Regions from separate parts of the Streptomyces sp. a15 genome, predicted to be linked through region 2. Evidence: riboswitches for the same ligand, from Rfam matches in the RefSeq annotation. Region 2 holds a riboswitch; each other region holds the start of a gene.
The links. Region 2 has a riboswitch for cyclic di-AMP ahead of AC5P09_RS13485 (transglycosylase family protein). Riboswitches for the same ligand answer to the same signal wherever they lie in the genome.
Positions count from the first base shown of each region.

Region 1: linked by a shared signal. The riboswitch ahead of AC5P09_RS19110 (M23 family metallopeptidase) and the one ahead of AC5P09_RS13485 (transglycosylase family protein) in region 2 are both predicted to bind cyclic di-AMP.
Region 3: linked by a shared signal. The riboswitch ahead of AC5P09_RS17885 (transglycosylase SLT domain-containing protein) and the one ahead of AC5P09_RS13485 (transglycosylase family protein) in region 2 are both predicted to bind cyclic di-AMP.
Region 4: linked by a shared signal. The riboswitch ahead of AC5P09_RS02600 (C40 family peptidase) and the one ahead of AC5P09_RS13485 (transglycosylase family protein) in region 2 are both predicted to bind cyclic di-AMP.

Region 1 covers NZ_JBWLKM010000016.1:131,658-137,303, forward strand. Annotated here, with positions in the region: gene AC5P09_RS19100 (M16 family metallopeptidase) at 1-5, shown strand, start outside; gene AC5P09_RS19105 (M16 family metallopeptidase) at 2-1,405, shown strand; cyclic di-AMP (ydaO/yuaA leader) riboswitch at 1,621-1,787, shown strand; gene AC5P09_RS19110 (M23 family metallopeptidase) at 1,801-2,568, shown strand; gene AC5P09_RS19115 (GntR family transcriptional regulator) at 2,803-3,498, shown strand; gene AC5P09_RS19120 (HPr family phosphocarrier protein) at 3,625-3,906, opposite strand; gene AC5P09_RS19125 (bifunctional acetate--CoA ligase family protein/GNAT family N-acetyltransferase) at 4,085-5,646, shown strand, end outside.
Region 2 covers NZ_JBWLKM010000010.1:79,512-85,157, reverse strand. Annotated here, with positions in the region: gene AC5P09_RS13500 (DUF501 domain-containing protein) at 1-58, opposite strand, end outside; gene AC5P09_RS13495 (FtsB family cell division protein) at 99-575, opposite strand; gene eno (phosphopyruvate hydratase) at 724-2,010, opposite strand; gene AC5P09_RS13485 (transglycosylase family protein) at 2,404-3,105, opposite strand; cyclic di-AMP (ydaO/yuaA leader) riboswitch at 3,109-3,286, opposite strand; gene AC5P09_RS13480 (LysM peptidoglycan-binding domain-containing protein) at 3,468-4,523, opposite strand; gene AC5P09_RS13475 (cytochrome P450 family protein) at 4,689-5,646, opposite strand, start outside.
Region 3 covers NZ_JBWLKM010000015.1:40,109-45,754, forward strand. Annotated here, with positions in the region: gene AC5P09_RS17875 (LacI family DNA-binding transcriptional regulator) at 1-380, shown strand, start outside; gene AC5P09_RS17880 (HAD family hydrolase) at 484-1,296, shown strand; gene AC5P09_RS17885 (transglycosylase SLT domain-containing protein) at 1,303-2,055, opposite strand; cyclic di-AMP (ydaO/yuaA leader) riboswitch at 2,061-2,229, opposite strand; gene AC5P09_RS17890 (CocE/NonD family hydrolase) at 2,506-4,536, opposite strand; gene AC5P09_RS17895 (polyprenyl synthetase family protein) at 4,914-5,646, shown strand, end outside.
Region 4 covers NZ_JBWLKM010000001.1:560,577-566,222, reverse strand. Annotated here, with positions in the region: gene AC5P09_RS02610 (hypothetical protein) at 1-121, shown strand, start outside; gene AC5P09_RS02605 (hypothetical protein) at 247-855, shown strand; gene AC5P09_RS02600 (C40 family peptidase) at 890-2,062, opposite strand; cyclic di-AMP (ydaO/yuaA leader) riboswitch at 2,071-2,240, opposite strand; gene AC5P09_RS02595 (ScyD/ScyE family protein) at 2,505-3,596, shown strand; gene pcrA (DNA helicase PcrA) at 3,691-5,646, shown strand, end outside.

The sequences.
Region 1 (5,646 bases), on a different contig from region 2:
GGTGACCGAGCTCGCCACGATGGAATTCCACCCCCAGCCCCAGGCCGGCGAGGCCAGGCCCTGGGCCTTCCCGGCGCCCGAGCGCGGCACGCTCGACAACGGCCTGACGGTGCTGCGCTGCCACCGCCCCGGCCAGCAGGTCGTCGCCGTGGAGGTGCTCCTGGACGCTCCCCTGGAGGCCGAACCGGCCGGTCTGGACGGCGTCGCCACGATCATGGCGCGGGCCTTCTCCGAGGGCACCGACAAGCACTCCGCCGAGGAGTTCGCCGCCGAGCTGGAGCGCTGCGGCGCCACCCTCGACTCGCACGCCGACCACCCCGGCGTACGGCTCTCCCTCGAGGTCCCCGCCTCCCGCCTGGCCAAGGCGCTCGGTCTGCTCGCAGACGCGCTCAGGGCGCCCGCGTTCGCCGACAGCGAGGTCGAGCGACTGGTCCGCAACCGCCTGGACGAGATCCCGCACGAGCTGGCCAACCCGTCCCGGCGTGCCGCCAAGGAGCTCTCCAAGGAGCTGTTCCCGGCGACCTCGCGCATGTCGCGCCCGCGCCAGGGCACCGAGGAGACGGTCGAGAACATCGACTCCGCGGCCGTGCGCGGCTTCTACGAGAAGCACGTCCGCCCCGCCACCGCCACCGCCGTGGTCGTCGGCGACCTCACCGGCATCGACCTCGACGCGCTGCTCGGTGACACCCTCGGCTCCTGGACCGGCTCCTCGGCCGAGCCCCGTCCCGTGCCGCCGGTGACCGCCGACGACACCGGCCGGGTCGTCATCGTGGACCGCCCCGGCGCCGTCCAGACGCAGCTGCTGATCGGCCGTATCGGTCCCGACCGGCACGACCGCGTGTGGCCCGCCCAGGTACTCGGCACCTACTGCCTGGGCGGCACCCTCACCTCCCGCCTGGACCGCGTCCTGCGCGAGGAAAAGGGCTACACCTACGGTGTGCGGGCGTTCGGTCAGGTCATGCGCTCCGCTGCCCCTTCTTCCCCCGGAGGGGCTACAGGTGCCGCGATGCTGGCGATCAGCGGCTCCGTCGACACCCCGAACACCGGCCCCGCCCTTGACGACCTGTGGACGGTGCTGCGCACCCTCGCCGCCGGAGGGCTCACCGACGCCGAGCGTGACGTCGCCGTGCAGAACCTCGTCGGAGTGGCGCCGCTGAAGTACGAGACGGCGGCGGCCGTGGCGAGCACGCTGGCCGACCAGGTCGAGCAGCACCTGCAGGACGACTTCCAGGCGAGGCTCTACCAGCAGCTCGCGGCGACGGGCACCGTCGAGGCCACCGCGGCGGTCGTGAGCGCCTTCCCGGTCGACCGTCTGGTGACCGTCCTCGTCGGGGACGCGGCGCAGATCAAGGAGCCCGTGGAGGCTCTCGGGATCGGCGAAGTCACCGTCGTTTCGGCGGAGTAGGCGCACGCGCGCGTGGCGAAGCGGGCCAACGCGCGTCCAGGGGCCCTGGTGACCCAAGAGTCACCAGGGCCCCCCTATGTCCGAATTGAGGGAGAGGTTGCCTGTCTGCCCTGTGGCATGCGCTACAAAAGCCGTCATTCGTTTGGGGTTTGAAACTTGGCGCGTTTAGCGTCATGCGGGCTGTCCGTCAGGCACCGCGCCGCACCCGCGGCACCGGGCAGCCATCGCCGAGTCCCCACATGGCGCGAGCCAGGGGAGCCGGGGACCCACACCACAAGTCCCTGGGGTGAATCGGACGCCCGCGCGCATCGCGAGGGGGCCCGTAGGAGACCTTCCTGCTCCGAACCCGTCAGCTAACCCGGTAGGCGAGAAGGAAGGAAAGGATCAGCCACTACATGGCGTTCACCTGCGCCACCGGGAAGCATCGTCGTCCCAGCCGGATGAAGCGCACCACCGCCCGTGCGGCGGGTGTCGCGGCCCTCACCACCACCGGTGTCGTCGGCACCCTGGCCGCCCCGGCGCTCGCCGCCGAATCCGCCGTCGAGCAGACCGGTTTCATCCCCGTCATCTCCACCGGCGACTCGATCGCCGACCAGATCGACGCCCAGGCCGCCGCCCAGAAGCAGGCCGCCGAGGAGGCCGAGGCCCAGAGGAAGGCCGCCGAGGAGGCCGCGCGCAAGAAGGCGGCCGCCGAGGCCAAGGAGGCGCGCGAGATCAAGGAGCGCGCCGCCCGCGAGGCCGAGCGCAAGCGCCTCAACTCGTACGTCGCCCCCATCTCCGGCTCGTACATCTCGACCGGCTACAAGACCGGCGGCGCCGTCTGGTCCTCCGGCAGCCACACCGGCGTCGACTTCCACGCCGCGAGCGGCACCTCCGTCCAGGCGGTCGGCTCCGGCACGGTCGTCGAGGCCGGCTGGGGCGGGTCGTACGGCAACAACATCGTGATCAAGATGAACGACGGCACGTACACCCAGTACGGCCACCTGTCGTCCATCGGTGTCTCCGTCGGCCAGACGGTCACCCCGGGGCAGCAGATAGGCCTCTCCGGCGCCACCGGCAACGTCACCGGGGCACACCTGCACTTCGAGGCCCGCACGACCGCGGAGTACGGCTCGGACATCAACCCCGTCGCCTACCTCCGCTCGCACGGCGTGAACGTCTGACACTCGCGCCCGCGAACGTCCCACGCGCGCGTTCCGGCAACGTCTGACGACAGACGGCTCCCGTCCCGAAGCCCCGGCTCCCCGAGCCGGGGCTTTCGGCGTTTCAGACGGCCGTCTGTCCAAAAAATATCCATGGATTCCAGTCCGCCATCGGAAATTCCCGCTGATTGCAATAGAGTCACTGAACACACGTCAATCGTCGACGTTTCACGGGGATTAAAGCGGAGGTCGGTCATGCGTATTCCGGCGCACTCGGTATGCACGGCGATCCGGGACGACATCGTCGCGGGTGTCTACGAGCGCGGCAGCCGGCTCACCGAGGAACTGCTCGCGCGCCGCTACGGCGTCTCGCGTGTCCCCGTCCGCGAGGCCCTGCGCACGCTGGAGGCGGAGGGCTTCGTGGTGACCCGGCGGCACGCGGGCGCGTGCGTCGCGGAACCCACCGAGCAGGAGGGTGCCGACCTGCTGGAGATGCGCATGCTCCTGGAGCCGCTCGGCGCCTCCCGGGCCGCCCAGCGGCGCACCGAGGCCCATCTCAAGGTGCTGCGCGGCCTGGTCCGGCTGGGCCAGGAGCGGGCCAGGCGGGGCAACAGCGAAGACCTGCGCTCCCTGGGGGGCTGGTTCCACGAGACGCTCGCGCAGGCCTCCGGCAGTGCCGCGATGACCTCGATGCTGACCCAGCTGCGCCACAAGATCGCCTGGATGTACACGGTGGAGGCGCCGGCCAACCCGGTGGAGTCGTGGGCGGAGCACGGCGCGATCGTGGACGCGGTGGCGCGCGGCGACAGCGAACGCGCGCGGGCGCTCACGGCGCTGCACACGGAGCGCGCGACGGCGGCGCACCGGCTGCGATTCACCGGCGGCGGGGAGCGGCCGGACCGTGTGAGGAACTCGCAACCTCCCGTAAACATGACGGGCCTGCGGCATTAACACGGGCACCGTATACAAAGAGGGGATAATTCGCGGGGGATTATTTCCGCTGCCTGTGATCGGGAAATACGAAGGGCTCGCCCGATAATTCGGACGAGCCCTTCGCGGCAAACGTGAATTGTGTGCTCAGACGGTCTCGGGGAGTTCTTCGAGACCCTCGGAGACCAGCTTCGCCAGACGGTCGAGGGCCACGTCGGCGCCCTCGGCGTCGGAGGCGAGGATGATCTCCTCGCCGCCCTGGGCGCCCAGACCGAGGACGGCCAGCATGGAGGCCGCGTTGACGGGGTTGCCGTCGGCCTTGGAGATCGTCACCGGGATACCTGCGGCCGTGGCGGCCCGGACGAAGATGGAAGCGGGGCGGGCGTGGAGACCCTCGGCCCAGCCGACGTTGACGCGGCGCTCAGCCATGTGATGCTGCCCTTCGGTGTATCAGGTTGTCTAGACCAGTTTCCCATATCGTGAAGCATGCCCGGAGCGGTCCTTCGTCCCGCCCCGCGGCGTCGTCGGACCGCGGCCTCGGTCCGGCTTCTCGTCCTCCACAGACTGCCTCGCGCCGTTGTCGTACGCGAGCCGTACTCTGGGGCCCATGCAGACCTCGTCGGACCGGCACGAGTATCCCGCCCACTGGGAGGCCGACGTGGTGCTGCGCGACGGGGGTACCGCGCGCGTCCGGCCCATCACCGTTGATGACGCCGATCGCCTCGTCAGCTTCTACGAGCAGGTCTCGGACGAGTCGAAGTACTACCGCTTCTTCGCGCCCTACCCTCGTCTGTCCGCCAAAGACGTCCACCGCTTCACGCACCACGACTTTGTGGACCGGGTGGGACTCGCGGCCACCATCGGCGGCGAGTTCATCGCCACCGTACGCTACGACCGCATCGGGTCCGACGGCATGCCCGCCTCGGCCCCGGCCGACGAGGCAGAGGTCGCCTTCCTCGTGCAGGACGCCCACCAGGGACGCGGCGTCGCCTCCGCCCTCCTCGAACACATCGGCGCCGTCGCGCGCGAGCGGGGCATCCGGCGGTTCGCCGCGGAGGTGCTGCCCGCCAACAACAAGATGATCAAGGTATTCAGGGACGCCGGCTACACCCAGAAGCGCAGCTTCGAGGACGGCGTTGTACGCCTGGAGTTCGACCTGGAGCCGACGGACCGCTCGCTCGCCGTGCAGTACGCGCGCGAACAGCGCGCCGAGGCGCGGTCCGTGCAGCGGCTGCTCATGCCCGGGTCCGTCGCCGTGATCGGGGCCGGGCGGGCGCCCGGCGGTGTGGGCCGCAGCGTGCTCGACAACATCAGGGGCGCCGGATTCACCGGTCGGCTGCACGCCGTGAACAGAGCCCTCCCCGAGGAGCAGAAGGAACTCGGCGGGGTGCCCGCGTACCGGTCGGTGCGGGACATCGACGGGCCCGTCGACCTCGCGGTCGTCGCCGTGCCCGTGGAACACGTCCCCCACGTCGTCGAGGAGTGCGGACTGCACGGCGTGCAGGGGCTGGTGGTGCTCACCGCCGGGTACGCCGAGAGCGGGCCCGAGGGGCGCGAGCGGCAGCGCGAACTCGTCCGGCACGCGCGCGCGTACGGCATGCGGATCATCGGGCCGAACGCGTTCGGGATCATCAACACCTCCCCGCAGGTCCGGCTGAACGCCTCGCTCGCGCCGCAGACCCCCCGGCCCGGCCGGATTGGCCTGTTCGCCCAGTCCGGCGCGATCGGCATCGCCCTGCTCTCCCGGCTGCACCGGCGCGGCGGCGGGGTCACGGGGGTCACCGGTGTGTCGACGTTCGTGTCGTCCGGCAACCGGGCGGACGTCTCCGGCAACGACGTCCTTCAGTACTGGTACGACGATCCCGACACCGACGTCGTCCTCATGTACCTGGAATCCATCGGCAACCCGCGCAAGTTCACCCGGCTCGCCCGGCGTACGGCGGCCGCGAAGCCGCTGGTCGTGGTGCAGGGGGCGCGGCACGGGGGAGCGGCGCCGCAGGGGCACGCCGTACGGGCGACGCGGTTGCCGCACGCCACGGTGTCCGCGCTGCTGCGGCAGGCCGGGGTGATCCGGGTCGACACGATCACCGAGCTGGTCGACGCGGGGCTGCTGCTCGCGCGCCAGCCGCTGCCGGCCGGGCCCCGGGTGGCGATCCTCGGGAACTCCGA
Region 2 (5,646 bases):
CCTCGACGTCCGCGTCGGTGGGCTCGGTGCGCGGAGTAGGGGGCGGGGGCGTTTGCATGCCTGTCTTTCTATCGGTCAGTTCGCTGGTCTCACGAGTCTCACTGAGCGGAAGCGTCGGACTTGTCGACGCCGTCCCAGACGTTCGCGTACCAGGGGCGGTCGGCCGCCCCGAGGTCGGTGCGCGACTGCCTGGCCGCGTCCGGGTCGATGACGATGTAACCAGTCTCCCCCGGCATCACATAGTGCAGCCGCTGCCGGATCTGCTGCTCCGCGTACGCGTCGTCCTGCCAGCGCGCCTTGAGGTCGCGCAGCTGCTCGACCCGCTGCCGGGCCTGCTCCTGCTGCTGCTCGAGATCGGCGATCTCGGCGCGCTGGGAGACGTACTGCCTTATGGGATAGGCCAGGGCCACGATCAGCGTGCACAGGACCAGGGCGAGGAGCGCGGCCCGTCCAGTGAGCCGGGAGCGGCGGGCCTGCCGCTTGGTCTGGGAGCGGTACACACGGGCCGCGGTCTGCTCGCCGAGCAGCTTGATCCTGGTCGCGGTGGAGAAACGGTCCCGGTCCTTCACGGCCATGTTTCCCCGCCTCCCGTCTCACACGTGCGTACGTCCCCGCACACGGTACGGGACCGGTACGGGGACGTACGTACGACTGGCTAAGGCTTAACCCTGCTTGGCTCAGCCTTGGCCGGCTGAGCCCTGCTTCGGCTCAGCCCTGCTCGGCTCAGCCCTTGAAGCGGGGGAACGCGCTGCGGCCGGCGTACACCGCGGCGTCGTCGAGGATCTCCTCGATGCGCAGCAGCTGGTTGTACTTGGCGACGCGGTCCGAGCGGGCCGGGGCGCCGGTCTTGATCTGGCCGCAGTTCACCGCGACGGCGAGGTCGGCGATGGTGACGTCCTCGGTCTCGCCGGAGCGGTGGGACATCATGCACTTGAAGCCGTTGCGCTGGGCCATCTCCACGGCGTCCAGGGTCTCGGTCAGCGAGCCGATCTGGTTGACCTTGACGAGCAGGGCGTTGGCGGAGCCCTCCTCGATGCCGCGGGCGAGGCGCTCCGGGTTGGTGACGAAGAGGTCGTCGCCGACGATCTGGACCTTGTCGCCCAGCTTCTCGGTGATGACCTTCCAGCCGGCCCAGTCGTCCTCGTACAGCGGGTCCTCGATGGAGACCAGCGGGTACGCGGAGACGAGCTCCTCGTAGTACTCGGTCATCTCGGCGGCCGAGCGGGACTTGCCCTCGAACTCGTACTTGCCGTCCTTGTAGAACTCGGACGCGGCGACGTCGAGCGCGAGCGCGATCTGCTCACCGGGGACGTAACCGGCCTGCTTGATGGCCTCGAGGATGAGGTCGAGCGCGGCGCGGTTGGACTCCAGGTTCGGGGCAAAGCCGCCCTCGTCGCCCAGGCCGGTGGACAGGCCCTTGGTCTTCAGCACCTTCTTGAGGGTGTGGTAGACCTCGGCGCCCCAGCGCAGCGCCTCGGAGAAGGACTCCGCGCCGATCGGGGCGATCATGAACTCCTGGATGTCCACGTTGGAGTCGGCGTGCGAGCCGCCGTTCAGGATGTTCATCATCGGAACGGGCAGCAGGTGCGCGTTCGGGCCGCCCAGGTAGCGGAAGAGCGGGAGGTCGCTGGCCTCGGAGGCGGCGTGGGCGACGGCGAGCGAGACGCCGAGGATGGCGTTGGCGCCGAGGGAGCCCTTGTTGTCGGTGGCGTCCAGGTCGAACATCGCCTGGTCGATCAGGCGCTGCTCGGTGGCGTCGTAGCCGACGAGCTCCGGGCCGATCTGCTCGATCACGGCGAGGACGGCCTTCTCGACGCCCTTGCCCAGGTAGCGGTTGGGGTCACCGTCGCGGAGCTCGATGGCCTCGAAGGCGCCCGTGGAGGCGCCGGAGGGGACGGCGGCACGACCCGTGCTGCCGTCGTCGAGGCCGACCTCGACCTCGACCGTGGGGTTGCCTCGGGAGTCCAGGATTTCCCGGGCTACGACGACGTCGATGGACGGCACGAGCATCTCCTTCTTCAATGTGACGCGGTTCGGCAGGACCGCGGTGGGTTCTGCGAGACGAGCCTAACCGGCTCCGGGCGATCGGCCAGCCGGTCGACCACCGGATGGACAGAACCGAGAGTAAATTGTTTCCGAACGGAACAAAGAGTGCCGTGCAACTCGCGGGGAAATCGCACGGGACCGGCACGAAAAAGCCCCGCCCCGGTGCGTACGGGGGAAGACGCACCGGAGCGGGGAGCCCGTGGGGACGGGGGGTGGCCCTCACGAGGCCTCCACTATGGAGTCCACGGATAAGAGGGCGCTGTGGTTCAGCTGAGAGCCGCGTAGTACTTCAGGTGCGGCTCTTACCTTCGGGCGCAGCCCTTACTTCAGGTGTAGCCCTTACTTCCGGTGCAGCCCTTACTTCAGGTGCAGCTGCTGGCCCGGGTAGATGAGGTCGGCGTCCGTGACGATGTCCTTGTTCAGCTCGAACAGCTTGTCCCAGCCGCCCTTGACGTCGTGCTCCTCGGCTATGGAGCTGAGGGTGTCGCCGGAGACGACCTTGTACTCGCCGTCGCCCTTCTTGACCTTCTTGCCGGTCGGGGTGGTGACGGTCTTCTTCGCGGCCGGGCGGTCCGCGGAACGGGAGGCCGGCTGCTCGGTCGAACGGCTGCTGTCCGAGGAGCTGCTGTCCGAGCTGCCGGAGCCGCTGGACGTGTTCGACGAGGTGTCGGCGCTGCCGTTGTAGGCGGAGTTCGACAGGTTCACACCGCAGTTCGGCCAAGCACCCTTGCCCTGACCCGCGAGGACCTTCTCGGCGACGGCTATCTGCTGCGCCTTGGAGGCCTGGTTGGCCTGCGCGGCGTACTGCGTGCCGCCGTACGCGGCCCAGGTGGAGGCCGAGAACTGCAGGCCGCCGTAGTAGCCGTTGCCGGTGTTGATGGACCAGTTGCCGCCGGACTCGCACTGGGCCACGGCGTCCCACTCGGAGGCGGTGGCGGCGGAGGCGCTGCCGGCGGCCATCAGCGGGGCGGCGACGGCGGCACCGGTGACACCGGCGATGGCGATGGCACGGGTGGCCTTGGACGGACGGCGGTGCTTGCCCTTGGCGGAAAACAGCATGGTGGATCCCCTCACCGACGCCTGCGAGGTGAGCTGTCGGGTTCGGGCCGGTTGAGTTGCCCGGCCGTGCCTCGCGCTGTTTCGTGCGCGGCACGGCTTCACCCCAAGCCGGTCCCAGCTCAACTGCTGGTCCCGGCGCCTACCTTGGGTCCCCCGCTCCTGCCTACGGCGCATTACGCGACGACTGTTCCCGGGCGCCACTGGCAGGATTCGGCGTTGCGGCGGCCGGGGCTCGTGTTGGCGAGCGGTCCTGACGGTAGACACGCGATCCGCGGAATTTCAAAGACGATCAGGGCTTCTGAGACTCATCCCACACTTCGCCAAATCGGACATTCGGTGGCGAAGTGTGACGCGAACTCCCGCTAGTTTTCGCCCGATTCGATACCTACGGTGAGGGTCTGACCGGGCACGATGACGCTCGCGTCGGCGCCGATCGCCTGCTCGTTCTCCGCGTAGAGCTCACGCCACCCGCCTTGGAGGCCAAGGGAGTCGGCAATGGAGGCGAGAGTGTCCCCGGGGCGGACGGTGTACGAGTCCGCGCGGGCGGCGTGACGGCCGGCAGAGGCGCCCGTGTCGGCGTCGGCGGTACCCGCGTCCGCGCCTGTGGCCGCGGCCGTCTCGTCGGCGCTGTCGCCGCGGTGCTTGCCCGCACCGAGGGAGCCGGTGTCGACGAGGGCCGAAGAGCCGCCCTCTTGCCAGAAGTTGTCCGAGTCATCCGGATTCGTCGCGCCGGTGGAGTCACTGTCGGAGTCGTCGCCGGAGCCCTGCGAGGCGCCGGGGGTTGCAGCAGAATCAGACGAGGTGTCGGACTTGGCCGAGTTGTCGGCTTCGCCGGAAGAATCCGACCGGGCGTCAGAATCGGACGGTGTGGGCGACACGGACGACGAAGGCGCGTCCGAAGCCGCATCGCCGGACGAGTCCGCCGACGACTCGGAGGAGTCCGACAAGCCGGATGATCCGGATGAGTCGGGCGAGCCCGACTCATCCTCCGCACCCGACGTCGCGTCGTCCGCCACGCCCGTGTCGACGTCGGGCGCCGCGGTGTCCTTGCTGAGGCCGTTGAGCAGGCCGCAGGTGGACCAGTAGCCGACGCCCTGGTCCGCGAGGATCTTCTCCGCGACGGCTATCTGCTGGGAGCGGCTGGCCTGGTCGGCGCGCGAGGCGTAGTCGAGGCCGCCGTACTGCTCCCAGTCGTCCTGGGCGATGTGGAGCCCGCCGTAGTACCCGTCACCGGCGTTCTCGCTCCAGGAGCCGCCCGTCTCGCAGTTCGCCACCTGGTCCCACGTGGTGCCGGTCGCCGCGCTCGCGCCGGTGGCACCGAGGAGCGGGATCGCGATGGCGGAGCCGGTCACTCCGGCCGCCACAAGGATGGCCGGAGCCTGGCGGGGGCGACGATGACGGCCGTTCCCGGAGAGCATGCGGAAACCTTTCGCGAGACAACGGTGACCAGCGTGGCGGGTGAGGCTCGGCGCCGCGCTGGCGTGAACGTATAGGCAGCCGATCACTTGTCACAAGTTAATGCCGCGCAGATCACGTGAAGATCACAGACTTGAAGGCGCGTCACCTTTACGCAGGTGAGCGAGTCAGCCACGCGGCGTGAACTCGACGGGCAACGTCCGCAGCCCGCGCATGATGAGACCGCCCCGCCACCGCACATCAGCTGAATCCACCGCGAGTTGCAGGTCCGGGAGGCGGGTGAGAAGCGTCGCGAGCGCGGTCTGGCCCTCCAGGCGGGCGAGGGGGGCGCCGAGGCAGTAGTGGATGCCGTGGCCGTATCCGAGGTGCTGGTTGTCGCGGCGGGACAGGTCGAGCGTGTCCGGATCGGCGAACCGCTCCGGGTCCCGGTCCGCGGCGGCCAGGACGACGAGGACGGGGTCGCCGGTCGCGATGTCCTGCCCGCCGATGCTGACCGGCTCGGTCGCGAACCGCCAGGTGGCGAGCTCGACGGGGCCGTCGTAGCGGAGGAGTTCCTCCACGCCGGTCGCGAGGAGCGCCGTGTCGCCGGCGGCGAGCGCCTTCTGGAGTCGGTCTCGCTGTTCGGGGTGGGTGAGGAGGGCGTAGGTGCCGTTGCCGATGAGATTGACGGTTGTCTCGAAGCCTGCGAACAGGAGGATGAAGGCCATGGCCGCGGCCTCGTTCTCGGTGAGGTGCTCACCGTGGTCGGAGGCCCGGATGAGACCGGAGATGAGGTCCTCGCCGGGGGTGCTCTCGGCCGTCAGGGCCTCGCGTTTGCGGTGGATGAGCTCGGCGAGATAGCCCCGCATCTTCTTCACCGACCGCGCCACTCCGCCGCGCGGGCCGCCGCCATGACGGATCATCATCCCCGCCCAGTCCCGGAAGTCGTCCTGGTCCTCACGGGGGACCCCGAGCAGGTCGCAGATCGCGTAGATGGGGAGCGGGAAGGCGAAGTCGTGGATGAGGTCGGCGCTGCCCTTGTCGGCGAACTGGTCGATGAGGTGGTCGGTCAACTCCTGCACGCGGGGCGCGAATTCGGCGACGCGTCTCGGGGTGAACGCCTTGGAGACGAGCCGGCGCAGCCTT
Region 3 (5,646 bases), on a different contig from region 2:
TCGCCGAGGCGGGACTGCCCTACGACCCGGCGCTGGTGGTGGAGGGCGACTACCGCCGCACCGGCGGCGAACAGGCGGCCCGTCGGCTGCTGGCGCAGGCCCCCGACATCGACGCGGTGTTCGTCGCCTCCGACCTCATGGCCGCCGGAGTCGTCAACGCCCTGGACCAGTCCGGCCGTTCGGTCCCCGATGACATCGCTGTCGGCGGCTTCGACGACTCGGCCGCGGCCACCGCCGTCACCCCGGCCCTCACCACCATGCGCCAGCCCTACGACCGCATCAGCGCCGAGATGGTCCGCATGCTGCTCGCGCAGATCGCGGGGGAGGACACGGCGGGAGTGATCCTCCCCACGGAACTGGTGGTACGGGACTCCGCGTGACCGCGCCAACTGCCCTAACCGGAGCATGCGTCAACGCATGTGAAGGCTGTAGCCGTCCGGTTCGCGTCGAGTCGATGCGGCGTTCCATCCGTATTCTCTGATCATGGCCGCACCCACCGCATATTCACTCATCGCCACCGACCTGGACGGAACGCTGCTCCGAGGCGACGACACGCTGTCCGACCGGTCGCTCGCCGCGCTCGCGCGGGTGGCGGCGGCCGGGGCCCGGCATCTGGTGGTGACCGGCCGCCCGGCGCCCAGAGTGCGGCCGCTCCTCGACGACCTGGGCAGCAAGGGGCTCGCGGTGTGCGGGCAGGGCGCGCAGGTGTACGACGCCGGCGCGGACCGTCTGCTGTGGTCGGTCACCCTGGACCGGGAGCTGGCCGAGACCGCGCTCGGCAAGATCGAGGCCGAGATCGGCCAGGTGTACGCGGCCGTCGACCAGGACGGCGTCGACGGGCTGACCCTCATCGAGCCCGGCTATCTGATGCCGCACCCGACTCTGCCCGCCGTCCGGGTCGGGCGGCGCGACGACCTGTGGAGCGAGCCCGTCAGCAAGGTGCTGCTGCGCCATCCCGACCTGTCCGACGACGAGTTGGCGGCGACGGCGCGTTCCGTGGTGGGTTCCCTCGCCACGGTCACCATGTCGGGACCCGGGACCGTCGAACTCCAGCCATGCGGCATCACCAAGGCGACGGGCCTCGCCCTGGCCGCCGACCATCTCGGGCTCGGCCCCGAAGAGACCATCGCCTTCGGGGACATGCCCAACGACATCCCCATGTTCGACTGGGCCGGCCACGGCGTCGCCATGGCCAACGCCCACCCCGAACTCAAGTGCGTGGCCGACGAGATCACCTTGTCCAACGAGGACGACGGCATCGCCGTCGTCCTCGAAAGACTGTTTCCGCAGCGGTAGTCAGGCTCAGTACGCCCCGAAGACGTTGTCGATCGAGCCGTACCGCGCGGCCGCGTAGTTGCAGGCGGCGGTGATGTTCGCGACCGGGTCGTACGGGTCCCACGACGTGCCGTCCACGTGGTACGCCTGGAAGGTCGGGTCGATGGTCTGGAGCAGGCCCTTGGAGGGGGTGCCCGCGGCGGCGTTGGAGTCCCAGTTGTTGATGGCCCGGGGGTTGCCGGAGGACTCGCGGATGATGTTGCGGTAGATGCCGTCGTACGAGCCGGGGATGCCCTTCTGCGCCATGATGTCCATCGCCTCGCGGATCCAGCCGTCGAGGTTGTCCGCGTACGTCTTGGCGGAGGCCTGGGTGGCCTTGGCGACGGACTGGGCGGACTTCTTGGCGGACGTCGAGGCCTTGTCGGCCGTCGTGCCGGCCTTCTTCGCCGTCTTGACCGTCAGCTTCACATCCGGGTGGATCAGCCGGGGGTTGTCGCCGATGACCTTGCGGTTGTCCTTGTAGAGCTGGCGCCAGCCGCCGGGAGTGTCGTACTTGTCCGCGATGCCGTAGAGCGAGTCGCCCTTGGCCGTGGTGTACGTGACGGACTTGACCTGTGCTGCGGCCGGCGCGGCGGCGGGGGCCTTGGCCGGCTGTGCGGCGCTCGCGGTGGTCGCGCCCAGGAGCGGGAGGGCGAGGGCGGCGACGCCTGTTCCGGCGGTGACGACGCCTCGGGTGAGCGGGTTGGTGCGGGTACGACGGTGCTTGCCTCGTGCGGGCATGGCGCTGTTCCTCTCCGGCGCCTACGAGGTGAGCTGTCGGGTTCGGGCGGGAGCTGCCCGGCCGTACCGCCGTGAGGCGGCGCGACTTAACCCCTAGCCGTACCGGCGTGATGTCCGGTCCGGCGCTTACCTGGGTCCCCCGCTCCTGCCGTGCGGTGTTGGTCGATGAGTGTTCTGTAGGGCGGCGGCAGGATTAGGCGTCCGCCCGACAGGCCCGGAACGTATGCGAGAGCACATGGCCGAAACAAGTGGCTGATTCACACTTCGACCCTGTGACCTTGATCTGAGGCATTTGGGGTGCTTGATCCTTTGCGGTTGCCAAGGCTCAACTGGCGCGAAAGGCAAGGCGAAACGCGGACGTGCGGAGGCGCGGCCCCAAGTGGCCGCAAGTGACCCAACTCACGGGCAAGTACAAGGGTGGCCAAAACGGGCAATGGGCCCAACTCGTAGTCAACCGGCCGTCCGTGGAATCCGCTTCTCCCACGTCCGGTGGAAGACGACCTCGTCGCCGTCCGTGCAGATCACCTCGTTTGAGGTGGAAAAGTCCGTTCCGTCACAGCTGATCTCCGACCGTGTGCGGACCGTTGCCCGCCAGGCGAGCTCCGGCCGGTGCAGCGCGACCGTCCAGTCCGAGCGGGCCCGGGCCGACAGGGGGTCCGACTCGTTGATCGTGTACGTCTCCAGCGCGTCCTCGGTGAACTCCAGACCGTCGGGATACACGCGGGTGCCGCCGATGGGGGTCCCCCCGCTCGAGCGAAGTCGAGAGTGGGGGAGCGGATCGACCTCCAGCCGCCACTCGCCCTTGGCCACATCGCGGACGACCAGCCGCTCGGGGCGCGGTTCGTCGAGCGTGACGGGGACGTTGACGCCGAGCGGCTCGGACTGCTCCGGTTCCTCGAAGGCGATGCCGGAGGCGGACTCCCTTGTGCGCACCGGGAGTTCGAGGAAGCTGCCCACCGGGTCCAGGGTGAAGCCGGCCGCCGAGTCGGGCTGCGGCCAGATCCACGGCCAGTACGCGGAGGAGACGGCCAGCCGGACGAGGTGACCGGCCGGGAAGGCGTGCCCGATGCCGTTCAGCTCGAACTCCACGTCCTGAGTGACGCCCGGCTCCCACGGCACCGCCCGGTCCCGCCCCTGCCGCGCCGACAGGTTCAGTACACCCCGGGTGACCAGCGTCGAGGCGCCGTCCGGGGCGACGTCGCACACCCGGGCGATCACCTGGCCGCGCGGCACCTCGGAGGTCAGCCTGAGCCGCACCCTCGGCCGCCCCAACACCCAGGTCTCCTCGTCGGCTTCGAACTCGAAGCACACCGACCTCGCGTCCTCCTCCCGCTGGTCGGGCGGCAGGTCGGCGTCGTTCCCCAGGGGGAGGAAGCGGCCGGCGTCGACACCCGTGTGCTGCGGGGAGCGGACCAGGAGAGGGGCGCCCTCGAGGGCGTGCGAGACCATCGAGACGTTGGGGGAGGGCCAGGCGGGCTCGCCGACCCAGCGGCCGGGCAGGGTGTCGTAGACCGTGGCCGGGGGGTGGGAGTCGCTGACGTAGGCGCGGAGCAGCGGCTCGCGCATCGCGCCCGATTCGACCCCTTTCAGCCAGTGGTCCCACCAGCGCAGGGTCTCCTGGAGGAAGCCGATCGCCGGGCCGGGCGGCAGACCGCGGTCGGGGTACTGGTGGGACCAGGGGCCGATCAGGCCGCGGACGCGGTCGGCGGGCAGGTGCTCGACGAGGCGGAGGACGGTGTCGCGGTACGGGTCGTGCCAGCCGCCGACCGCGAGGACGGCGGCGTCGATCGCGCCGTAGTCCTCGCGGACGCTGCCGTGCTGCCAGTAGCGGTCGCGGGTCTGGTGGTCGAGCCAGGTGTGGATGAGGGGGGCGACCTCCTCCAGGCGCTTGAGCCACATGTCCCGCCAGGCCTCGCCGACGTACCGCGGATCCGGCGGGCGGGAGGCGAGGGCCAGCAGGGCGGCCGCCCAGGCGTGCATGTCCACCGCGAGGACGGAACCTCCCAGGTAGTGCACGTCGTTGTCATAGCGGTCGTCGGTGGAGCAGACGGTGACGACCGCCTTGAGCGGCTCGGGTGCGAGGGCCGCGATCCGGAGGGAGTCGAAGCCGCCCCAGGAGATGCCGAACATGCCGACCTTGCCGTCGCACCAGGGCTGGGCCGCGAGCCATCGGACGACCGCGACGCCGTCCGCCAGCTCGGTGGCCGAGTACGCGTCGTCCGGCATGCCCTGACTGTTGCCGTGTCCGCGTACGTCCACTCGTACGGAGGCGTACCCGTGGCCCGCGTACCAGGGATGGCGTTGCCAGTCGCGGGGCGCGGTCCAGTCGGTCAGGCGGTACGGCAGGTATTCGAGGATCGCGGGTACTGGTTCGTCCGTGAGGGGGCGCCACACGCGCGCGTAGAGGAGCGTCCCGTCCGGGAGCGGGATGCGGAGGTCCTCGTGGGTCGTCTCGTAGGGGAAGGACGTACGGATGTGCATGAGCGTGACCCCGTGAGTTCAGTGGACCGGGTGCGTGGTGTCCGGGGTGAGGGCGAATTCGGCCGTGTGTGTGCGTCCGGTCAGGTGACGGCCGCCCGTCACGCGCAGGACCGGGCCGATCTCCGGAGGCGGCCGGCTTCCGGGCTCGGTATCGACGGTGGTTCGCGACACACTCCACTACTTCCAGGTAAATCGGCAGATATCCATTCTTTTAGAGTGATCAAAAACATACCCGTCGTGATCCGATATCGCCCGGGCTGCACGGGCGGGCGCTATCGGTGATCGAAACGTGACCGGATACGCTGACTTGAGTGATGGCAGCGACCTATCGACAAACCGTGTAATCGCCAGTAGACACAGCAGACAGGAGATCCCTCGTGACCGTCGTCGGGCCGTTCGGGCTGAGCGTGCGGGACCAGGCTCTGGAAGCCGATGTCCAGGCCGGATTGGCGGCTGTCGAGGAGGGACTGCTCGAAGCCACCAAGAGCGAGGTCCCCTTCATCACGGAGGCCGCCCAGCATCTGGTGCGGGCGGGCGGAAAGCGGTTCCGGCCGCTGCTGGTGATGCTGTCCGCCCAGTTCGGCGACCGTTACGCGCCGGGGATCGTGCCGTCGGCGGTGGTGGTGGAACTGACCCACCTGGCGACGCTGTACCACGACGACGTGATGGACGAGGCCGAGGTGCGGCGCGGAGTCGCCAGCGCGAACGCCCGCTGGGGCAACTCGGTCGCGGTCCTCACCGGCGACTTCCTGTTCGCGCGGGCCTCGCACATCCTGGCCGACCTCGGGCCCGAGGCGGTCCGGGTCCAGTCGGAGGCGTTCGAACGGCTGGTGACCGGGCAGATCCTGGAGACCGCCGGTCCGACCGACGGCCGCGACCCGGTCGAGCACTACCTCGACGTCCTCGGCGGCAAGACGGGATCGCTGGTGGCGGTGGCGTGCCGCTTCGGGGCGATGATGTCCGGCGCCGACGAGACGGTCGTCGACGTGCTGACCCAGTACGGCGAGCGGCTCGGCGTCGCCTTCCAACTCGCGGACGACGTGCTGGACATCGCCTCCGACTCCCACGAGTCCGGGAAGACGCCCGGGACGGATCTGCGCGAGGGCATCC
Region 4 (5,646 bases), on a different contig from region 2:
GATCGTGATCCTGGGGCTCGTCTACGTCCAGCGGGACGAGGAGACGGTGGACAAGCGGCTGTTCGGGCTGGTCGGCGCGCTGACCACGGCGAACATCTTCATCGCGGTGCTGTGGACCTGAGGGACCCGTCGCCGGCCCGGGCCGAGGTCACCGCGCCCACGGCGACGGTCTGAGTAGTTCCGCTCATGACAACCCGCGCTCCGAGCGGGGAAACTCTGCCCATGCCCTTCAGGCGATCAGCAGCCATGGCCGCAGCCGCTTCCCTCACGGCGATCACCATGACCGCGTGCGGCAGCCAAAAGGGCGGGGCAGCCGATGAGGCCGGCTCCGCGCAGTCGGGCAGCCCGACGCCTTCCTACCCGCCCCCGCCGAAGTGCGCGCAGCCGACCGAGACACCCACGGCGCTGCCTTCCTCACCCGTTCCGAGCACGTCGAGCACGTCGAGCACGTCGAGCCCGGACGGAGGCCGACCGGACGGGCCCGTCGACGCGCCCCCCAACTACGCCGACAACCACGCCTACCGCATGCGGGCGTCCCTGAGCGCGGAGCAGCAGGCCAGTGGGCAGGCGTCGGCCGAGCTCATCCTCACGGAGCTGGCGAAGGTCCGGGAGGAAGGCGGCTCCGGGGAGTTCGGCCGCTTCAGTGACCAGCGCGTGGCGGCGGCACTGCGGCGTGTCGGCTGCGGCGAGGAGCATGGCGTCTTCGTCGGGAACGGGTACTACGCCGTCTACACGGGCGTCGTGTGCGTGTCCGGGCGGGTGACGAAGGACGAGCTGACCAGCGAGGTGCACGGCGTCTACGCCGAGCCCCAGCCGGGAGCGGGGCCCTGTGTCGAGAACCAGGGAGGTCACTGACCAGGGCCCGCGCCCGCGTCCGGGCGGCGTCCTGTCAGGCCGGCCGCACCACGCTGTGGATCGACGACTCGCCGTCGTAGAAAATGGACTCCTCGCGGACGTACGCGCCCGGCTTCGGGGCGTGGATCATCATGCCGTTGCCGATGTAGAGGCCGACGTGGCTGATGTCGTCGTAGAAGAAGACCAGGTCACCGGGCTGGGCGGCGGAGACGGAGACCGTGGTGCCGGCCTTGACCTGGTCGTAGGTGACGCGCGGGATGTCGACGCCGGCGGCCTTCCAGGCGGCCTGGGTGAGGCCGGAGCAGTCGTAGGACTCGGGGCCGGTGGCGCCCCAGACGTACGGCTTGCCGATCTGGGCGCGGACGAAGGCGAGCGCCTTCTCGGCCTTGGTGGCGTACGAGGCGTCCGTGGCGGTGGACGAGTCGGTGGAGGAGGAAGAGCTCGACGAGCCGCTGCTCGCCTCCTGTTGAGCCGCCGCCTCCTCCCGGGCCTTCTGCTCCGCCGCCTGCTGCCGCGCCAGCTCGGCCGCCTTGGCCGCGGCCTCCTGCTGCTTCTTCCGCTCGATCGCCGCGAGCCGGGCCTTCTCCTCGGCGGTCAGCTGCGACAGCAGCGCGCGGGCGTCGGCGAGCTTAGTCTGCACCGTGGCCTTGGCGGTCTTGAGCTCGCCCTGTGACTTGGTGAGCGTCTGAAGGCTCTCGGTGGCCTCCTGGCGCTTCTTCATCGTCGCGGACTGCTCGGTGACGTAGTCGTCGACCGCGCCCTTCTGGCGGTTGGTCAGCCGGCCCATCAGCTGGGTCTGGTCGAAGTAGTCCTGCGGGGAGTCCGCGAGCAGGAAGGTCGCCGTGTCGGGGGCGGAGGCGCCGGTCCGGTACTGGGCGGCGGCGAAGGAACCGAGTTCCTCCCGCGCCTCGTTGAGGCTCTGGGTGCGCTGGGCGACGTCGTCGAGGAGGGTGTCCACGCGCTTGCGCTGCTTCGCGGTCTTCTCCTGGGCCGCGTTGTACTTGTCGGTCGCCGACTCCGCCTGCCGGTACAGGTCGTCGACCTTCTTCTCGACCTCTTCGAGGCTCGGTTTGTCGTCGGCCGACGGGGCGGCGTTGGCCGTCTGGGACAGCAGTGCCACGGAGGTGAGGGCGGCCGTGGCGAGGGCGGGGGTCCATATGCCTGCTACGCGCGTGCCCGAAGGGCGCGACTTGCGGTGCGACGCCAAGGGAGGCGACTCCTTCCACGTTCCGCCTACCGAGTTAGCTGTCGGGTTCGGGCGGGTGGTTAGGAAGGTTTGCCCTACGGCCTTTCCCTGGAAGGGAGTTCGGGCCGATTCACCCCAAGGTCGGTGGGTCCCCGGCTCCGGGCGCGCGGCGGCGCGTCGGACTCGGCGGAGGCCGTGCGGCCCGGCGACGTTCGCCGGTGGGTGTCGTACGGCCTGTCTGGCACGGTAGCCAACTGGTGTGGCCCCTGTGAAGGTTGATGTTCGATATGCCCGATACATTTTCGTGACCTTGGGTCAGGGCATGGCTCGCCGTGGTCGATCCGGAGGGATCTGCCACGACTTGTGCGTATTTTCTCCGGAGTGATGACGTCCGCCCGCTTCGGGGCGCTAGCTTCCACCCAGCCGCGGTCCGGTGCCGTGGCTGGGGAAGAGGGGCACGGCCATGACGAAACGCAGGACACTCGTCGCCACGGGACTCGCGACAGGAGTCGCACTCGCCGCCACCGCGGGCGTCGCGCCCGCCAGTGCGGGCCAGGGAGGCCAGGCGGGCGGCAAACCGGTCGTCCGGGTGATCGCGACCGGCCTCGACAACCCGCGCCAGCTCTCCTACGACCACGGCCGGCTGTACGTCGCCGAGGCCGGCCGGGGCGGCAAGAAGTGCATCGGGGAGGGACCCGAGGGCGAGACGTGCGTCGGCCTCACCTCCGCGCTCACCAAGGTCTACTGGGACGGGGGCGCGTGGAAGCACCACAGGGTGGTGAAGGGGCTGCCCTCGGGCGCCGCCCCGGACGGCGGCTTCGCGACCGGCCTCGACGGTGTCTCCGCCCTGCACGGCAAGGTCTGGGGCGTCGAGACGTACGCCCCGCCGGAGGCCGGAGTCCCGACGGCCCCGCCCTGGAACACCCTCGGCAAGCTGCTGCACCTCGAGCACGGCAAGGCGAGGATCGCCGCGGACATCTCGGCCGTCGAGTTCCGGCACAACCCGCACAAGGCGTCGCTGGAGTCCAACCCGTACGCCGTCCTCGCCCTCCCCGACGGCCGCAAGATCGTCGCGGACGCGGCCGGAAACGACCTGGTCGTCGTCTCGCCCGGCGGCAGGGTCCGCCCCTTCACGGTCTTCCCGGACCACGACGGCAACGAGTCCGTCCCCACCTCCCTCGCCCTCGGCCCCGACGGCACGCTCTACGTCGGCGAGCTGAACGGCGAGGCCGCCAAGCCCACCGCGCGGGTGTGGAAGGTCGACCCCCGGACCGGCAGGATCCTCGGTTGGAAGTCCGGCTTCGGCTCCATCGGCGGCCTGGCCTTCAACGACAAGGGCGACCTGTACGTCAGCCAGCTCTTCGCCGGCCGGGTGACGAAGGTCTCGCACGGCAAACGTACGAGCGTGAAGGTGCCGTTCCCGGCGGGCGTGGCCGTCGACCCGTACGACGGCAAGGTCTATGTCTCGGCCTGGTCGATCGCGGACCGCGACGGCACGATGCTGGAGGGCAGGAAGACACCGGGCGGCCAGCTCTGGAAGATCCTCGGCTTCTGAGCCCTTCCGGAGTCCTTCCGAGAACCCTTCGTACGGGGCGAAGTTCTTGGGGTGGCGGCGGGCTGTCAGTGGGGCGTCCTAGACTCGGAGAGCGATGAGCAGCCTCTTTGATGACAGCTTCCTGGCGAACCTCCAGGGCCCCCGGGCCCACGAGGAAGAACCCCCGCCGCCCGACGACGATCACGCACCGGAGCCCGTTCCGGACGATCTGTTCGGCGGGAAGTTCGACGTGCCGCCGGACCGGGACGCGTACTACCGCGACGGCGCCCCGCGCCCGGCGGTGGACCCGGCCGCGCTCCTGGACGGGCTGAACGAGAACCAGCGCGCCGCGGTCGTGCACCACGGCACCCCGCTGCTCATCGTGGCCGGCGCCGGCTCCGGCAAGACCCGCGTGCTCACCCACCGCATCGCCCACCTGCTCGGCGAGCGGAACGTGCATCCGGGCCAGATCCTCGCGATCACCTTCACCAACAAGGCCGCGGGCGAGATGAAGGAGCGCGTCGAGCACCTCGTCGGACCGCGCGCGAACGCGATGTGGGTGATGACCTTCCACAGCGCGTGCGTGCGCATCCTGCGGCGCGAGAGCAAGAAGCTCGGCTTCACCTCGTCCTTCTCGATCTACGACGCCGCCGACTCCAAGCGCCTGATGGCCCTGGTCTGCCGCGACCTGGACCTCGACCCCAAGCGCTTCCCGCCGAAGTCCTTCAGCGCGAAGATCAGCAACCTGAAGAACGAGCTGATCGACGAGGAGGACTTCGCCGCCCAGGCCACCGACGGCTTCGAGAAGACCCTCGCCCAGGCCTACGCCATGTACCAGTCACGACTGCGCGAGGCGAACGCCCTCGACTTCGACGACCTGATCATGACGACGGTCAACCTGCTGCGCGCCTTCCCGGACGTGGCCGAGCACTACCGCCGCCGCTTCCGGCACGTCCTCGTCGACGAGTACCAGGACACCAACCACGCCCAGTACGCACTGGTCCGGGAACTCGTCGGCACCTCCGAGCACCCGGTGGACGTCCCGCCCAGCGAGGACGACCTCCAGCCCGCCGAACTGTGCGTGGTGGGCGACGCCGACCAGTCGATCTACGCCTTCCGCGGCGCGACCATCCGCAACATCCTCCAGTTCGAGGAGGACTACCCGGACGCGACGACGATCCTCCTGGAGCAGAACTACCGCTCCACCCAGACGATCCTCACCGTCGCCAACGCCGTCATCGAGCGCAACGAGTCCCGCCGCCCCAAGAACCTGTGGACCAACGCGGGCGCGGGCGCGCGCATCACCGGCTATGTCGCCGACACCGAGCACGACGAGGCACAGTTCGTCGCCGACGAGATAGACCGCCTCACGGACGCGGGCGACGCGAAAGCGGGAGACGTCGCCGTCTTCTACCGCACGAACGCCCAGTCCCGTGTCTTCGAAGAGATCTTCATCCGTGTCGGCCTGCCCTACAAGGTCGTCGGCGGCGTCCGCTTCTACGAGCGCAAGGAGGTCCGGGACGTCCTGGCCTACCTGCGGGTGCTGTCCAACCCGGAGGACTCGGTACCGCTGCGCCGGATCCTGAACGTCCCCAAGCGCGGCATCGGCGACCGCGCCGAGGCGATGATCGACGCCCTGTCCCAGCGCGAGAAGATCAGCTTCCCGCAGGCGCTCAAGCGCGTCGACGAGGCGTACGGCATGGCCGCGCGCTCCACGAACGCCGTGAAGCGGTTCAACACGCTGATGGAGGACCTCCGTACGATCGCCGAGTCCGGCGCGAGCCCGGCGACCGTCCTGGAGGCGGTGCTCGAACGCACCGGCTACCTCGCCGAGTTGCAGGCCTCCACCGACCCGCAGGACGAGACCCGGATCGAGAACCTCCAGGAACTCGCCGCCGTGGCCCTGGAGTTCGAGCAGGAGACGGGAGAGGGCGAGGCGTCCGGCTCGCTCTCCGACTTCCTGGAGCGGGTGGCCCTGGTCGCCGACTCCGACCAGATCCCCGACGAGGACGAGGACGGCTCCGGAGTCATCACCCTGATGACCCTGCACACCGCCAAGGGCCTCGAGTTC